Regions from separate parts of the Rhizobium sp. NRK18 genome, predicted to be linked through region 1. Evidence: predicted binding sites of a transcription regulator. Region 1 holds the regulator's gene; the other holds the start of a gene.
The links. Region 1 encodes PhoB, which activates phosphate uptake and scavenging genes when phosphate is short. Its sites were predicted from a motif close to TGTCATNNANCTGTCAT; they were not measured.
Positions count from the first base shown of each region.

Region 2: the regulator PhoB is predicted to act here: its motif matches at 1,299-1,315, upstream of NN662_RS01065 (DUF2794 domain-containing protein).

Region 1 is NZ_JANFMV010000001.1:3,459,346-3,461,809, reverse strand. It holds gene pstB (phosphate ABC transporter ATP-binding protein PstB) at 1-513, shown strand, start outside; gene phoU (phosphate signaling complex protein PhoU) at 561-1,280, shown strand; gene phoB (phosphate regulon transcriptional regulator PhoB) at 1,307-1,990, shown strand; gene NN662_RS16380 (GcrA family cell cycle regulator) at 2,130-2,464, opposite strand, start outside.
Region 2 is NZ_JANFMV010000001.1:245,957-248,420, forward strand. It holds gene NN662_RS01060 (aldo/keto reductase) at 35-865, shown strand; gene NN662_RS01065 (DUF2794 domain-containing protein) at 880-1,278, opposite strand; gene NN662_RS01070 (DUF1223 domain-containing protein) at 1,577-2,305, opposite strand; gene NN662_RS01075 (cupin domain-containing protein) at 2,421-2,464, shown strand, end outside.

The DNA.
Region 1 (2,464 bases):
CTGCTGCGCACCAAGGTCGGCATGGTCTTCCAGAAGCCGACCCCGTTCCCGATGTCGATCTACGAGAACATCTCCTTCGGCATCCGCCTCTACGAAAATCTCAACAAGAGCGAGATGGACGAGCGCGTGGAAGCGGCCCTGACCCGCGCGGCCCTCTGGAACGAGGTGAAGGACAAGCTGCATGCCAGCGGTCTCAGCCTGTCCGGCGGTCAGCAGCAGCGCCTCTGCATCGCCCGCACCGTTGCCGTCAAGCCGGAGATCATTCTGCTCGACGAACCGGCCTCCGCTCTCGACCCGCTCTCGACCGCCAAGATCGAGGAGCTGATCGACGAGCTGCGCGCCGACTACACGATCGTCATCGTCACGCACAACATGCAGCAGGCTGCCCGCGTCTCGCGCCAGACCGCCTTCATGTATCTCGGTGAACTGGTCGAATTCGACGAGACGGCGAAGATCTTCACCTCTCCGAAGGAAAGCCGCACGCAGGACTACGTCACCGGTCGCTTCGGCTGATCCGCAGCCGCGCTGAAGCCTGCCTCAAGATATCAGGGAACACCACCATGCCCTCGACACAACAGCATCTCATGTCGGCTTACGACGACGAATTGAAGTTCCTGCAGCGCCGGATCTCCGAAATGGGTGGTCTTGCCGAGCAGATGGTCAGCGAGTCCGTTCAGGCTCTCGTGACCGGCGATCTGGCGCTTGCCCAGAAGCTGATCTCCGACGACGTCATTCTCGACACCGGCGAGCGCGAAATCGGCGACGCGGCCGTCGTCACCATCGCACGCCGCCAGCCGGTTGCCGCCGACCTGCGCGAAATCATGGGCTCGATCCGCATCGCGGCCGACCTTGAACGCGTCGGCGACCTTGCCAAGAACATCGGCAAGCGCGTCATCGCGGTGCAGGGCACCGGCGTCCCGCGCAAGCTCGCCCGCGGCCTGGAACACCTGTCCGAACTGGCCTCGGTGCAGCTCAAGGAAGTGCTCGACGTCTACTCCAGCCGCTCGGCGGAAAAGGCCAAGTCGATCCGCGACCGCGACGAGGAAATCGACGCGATCCATACGTCGCTGTTCCGCGAACTCCTGACCTACATGATGGAAGATCCGCGCAACATCACCACCTGCACGCATCTTCTCTTCTGCGCCAAGAACATCGAGCGTATCGGCGATCATGCCACGAACATCGCCGAGACGATCTACTACATGACCACCGGCAGCCAGCCGGAAGGTGAGCGTCCGAAGGACGACAACACGTCGACCATGGGCGTGACGTCCGAGTGACGGCTCGATAAGTTGGAGAACCGTGAATGGTCCCGAAAATAGCGGTTGTTGAAGACGAGGAAGCTCTGAGCGAGCTTCTTCGCTACAATCTGGAATCCGAGGGCTACGAAGTCGAGGCGATCATGCGCGGCGACGAGGCGGAAATCCGCCTCAAGGAGCGCGTGCCCGACCTTCTCCTGCTCGACTGGATGCTGCCGGGCGTTCCCGGCATCGAGCTCTGCCGTCGCCTGCGCATGCGCCCTGAGACCGAACGGCTGCCGATCATCATGCTGACGGCGCGCGGTGAGGAAAGCGAACGCGTTCGCGGACTGTCGACCGGTGCCGATGATTATGTCGTCAAGCCGTTCTCGATGCCCGAACTGATGGCCCGCGTTCGGGCCATGCTCCGTCGTGCCCATCCGGAAGTTCTCTCCGCCGTGCTTCGCTGCGGCGATATCGAGCTCGACCGCGAAACGCATCGTGTCCACCGCAAGAGCCGTGAAGTCCGCCTCGGCCCGACCGAGTTCCGGCTTCTGGAATTCCTGATGGCGTCCCCGGGCCGCGTCTTCTCGCGTTCCCAGCTGCTCGACGGCGTCTGGGGCCATGACATCTATGTCGACGAACGCACGGTCGACGTTCACGTCGGCCGTCTGCGCAAGGCGCTGAACTTCTCCAACATGCAGGACGTCATCCGCACCGTGCGTGGTGCCGGCTATTCCATGGAAGTCTGACCTCCTGGAATTTTCATCCGAATGCTTCTGAACCCCGCTGTTCACAGCGGGGTTTTCTTTTGACTTCTCGCAGCCGGAAACGAAAAACGGGCCCGCAGGCCCGTTCGTCATGATGGTCTGTTCGGTCGCTCCGCCGCGATCAGCTGGCCGCTGCGGCGCGACGGCGGTCGCTGCTGGTCGGCTGATAGGCGAGGCGGGCGTGATAATTGCAGTACGGCGAATTGTCCGGGGACTCGCAGCCGCAGAAATGGAAGTCGTCCTGCAGCGGATCGCCGACCGGCCACTTGCAGGTGCGTTCGGTCAGTTCCGTCAGGGCCAGGCGGCGGGATATCGGCACGACGACGTTCGAGGCGGGAACGTAGCGATGCTCCTGGATCGCGTTGATTTCGACCTCTTCCTTCAGTGCCGTGGCGCCTGCCGTACGGGTGACGGTGCGGGTCGTAACGCGGGCTGCATAGTTCGGAGCCTTCGGTG
Region 2 (2,464 bases), 3.2 Mb from region 1:
GTGGAAAACTCAAGAGACAATCTGGAGGATCAGCATGAGCAGTCAACCAACAATCGCGCTCAATGACGGCAATTCCATTCCGCAGGTGGGCCTCGGCGTCTGGCAGACGCCGGACGAGACGGCAGCACCTGCCGTGCGTGCGGCAATCGAAGCGGGTTATCGCCATGTCGATACGGCGGCGGTCTATGAAAACGAGCGCGGCGTGGGTGAAGGTCTCAAGACATCCGGCATCGCACGGTCGGAAATCTTCCTGACGACCAAGCTCTGGAATGATCGTCAGGGCTATGATTCGACGATGAAGGCCTTCGATGAAAGCCTGCAGCGGCTCGGGACCGACTATGTCGACCTCTATCTCATTCATTGGCCGTCGCCGCATCGCGGTCTCTTCGGCGACACATGGAAGGCTTTCGTCAAGCTCAAGGAAGAAGGTCGTGTCCGTTCGATCGGCGTGTCGAATTTCGGGGCCGAGCATCTGAAGCAGATCATTTCGGAAACCGGTGTCACGCCGGTGCTCAATCAGGTCGAACTGCATCCGGATTTCCAGCAGCGCGCCCTTCGCAACGTGCATTCCGCGCTCGGCATCGCCACCGAATCCTGGAGCCCGCTGGGGCAGGGCAAGCTCTTGTCGCATGACACGATTGCCGGCATCGCCGAGAAGCATGGCCGCACAGCGGCGCAGATCATCATCCGCTGGCATATCGAGAACGGCCTGGTGGTCATTCCGAAGTCGGTCAATCCGGACAGAATCGCCGAGAATTTCAAGGTATTCGATTTCTCGCTGGATGCCGACGACATGGCGACGCTGGACGGTCTCGATTCGGCGTCCGCCCGCATCGGACCGGACCCGGTAACCGCCACGTTCTGATCGCCGGGAAAGGCCTACTTGTCGACGAGCTTCAGGACCTTGTCGAAGACTTTCAGAACCTGCTGCAATTCATGGCCGCGTTTGAGGATGCGGCCATCGGTGTTGATCACCGAATACGCGCCCTGCTTGGCTGCAAGCTTCGGGTTCTTCTCGACGCGGTAGAGCGGCAGTTCGCCGGACCGCTTGAAGATCGAAAAGACGGCGCGGTCCTTCAGGTGATCGATTGCGTAATCGCGCCACTCGCCTTCACCGACCATGCGGCCGTAGATCCGGAGGATCAGATCGAGTTCGCGGCGGTGGAAGGTAACAGGGAGCGGGTCCTTGGCCTTGCGGTACTCCTGGAGATCGACAACGATCGACGCATCGCCCGACATGGTCTGTGAGCGGTAAGGCCCTTCTGTCGAATCAGTCATATCTCTCCCGCGGCGTGAACATGACAACGTCATGTCAGTTTGCCCCAGATGCTGCAAAATGCAAGGGGAGCGATCATTGCCGCAACGGCGGGGCGGGTGAGGCCGATTAATCGCTGACACGCCGCATTTCAGTCAAAACTCAGCCGCATTTCGGGGTGACAGTATCCATGTTGCCTGGCGCCCTAGCGCCAATCATGGTCCGGTCCTGGTTCATTGCCCCCAACCCCAGCCCCAAAATGAGCCAAGGCCGGACCACTTCATTTCAGGTCCGCGGCAATACCTTCAGTGACAATCAGCTTCAGTTTTTCGCCATCACGGTGGTCGCGCCGAGAATGGCGCGTGGCGTGCCGTCGTCGGCATATTTCTGCAGCAGCACAGCGCAGCCATTGCCCTTGACGTTCTTGAACACGCTTTTCGGCAGGCTGATCTTCAGGTCGCTGCCATTCCACATGCCGACCGTCTGCACGTCGGTGACGCTGTGCCAGTAGGTGATCGACTGGCCGCTGTTTTCGCCGGCCTTGATCTCGACGGTGTTCCTGTCGTTGAAATAGACGACGACGACATCGGCCTTGCCGGAGCCGGCTCCGATCTCGATGTCGAGCTCATCCCCGTTCATGACAGCGCGAACCGGAACGGTCATGCCTTTGCCATCGGCCTTCTGCTCCGCCAGCTTGGCGTTTATGCCCGGTACGTCCGAGCCGATGATGTGGTCGCGGCCGTTGAGGATCGCCTGCGGCGTGTAGACGCCGCTGCGACCGAGCATCTTGGCGTAGCCGTATTGGCGTGCCGTGAAGGCGGGAGCGCTCATCGTGTCGGGCCAGCCGAGCGAGTTCCAGTAGTCGACGTGATAGGAGAGCCCGACCACGTCGCCCTGCTGGATCAGCTTGCCGAGCGCCGCATCGGCAGGCGGACAGGAAGAGCACCCCTGAGAGGTAAACAGCTCCACCACACCCTTTGGTGCGCTCTCGGCATTTGCCAATCCGCCCGACAGCAGAATCGCCGCCAGTGCAGTCCAAATCGTCTTCATGTCTATTCCCTGCGAGGCGCGTCCGGCGCTGCCTCTTCTGTCTAGATGATTATCCTGAACATAGTGAAGCCGGGCTTCAACAGGAATTCACTTTGGGGTGAGCAGGACGCGATAAATGCTGGATTCCGCTGCCTTGCACGCGGCGCGTCGATCGTCCAC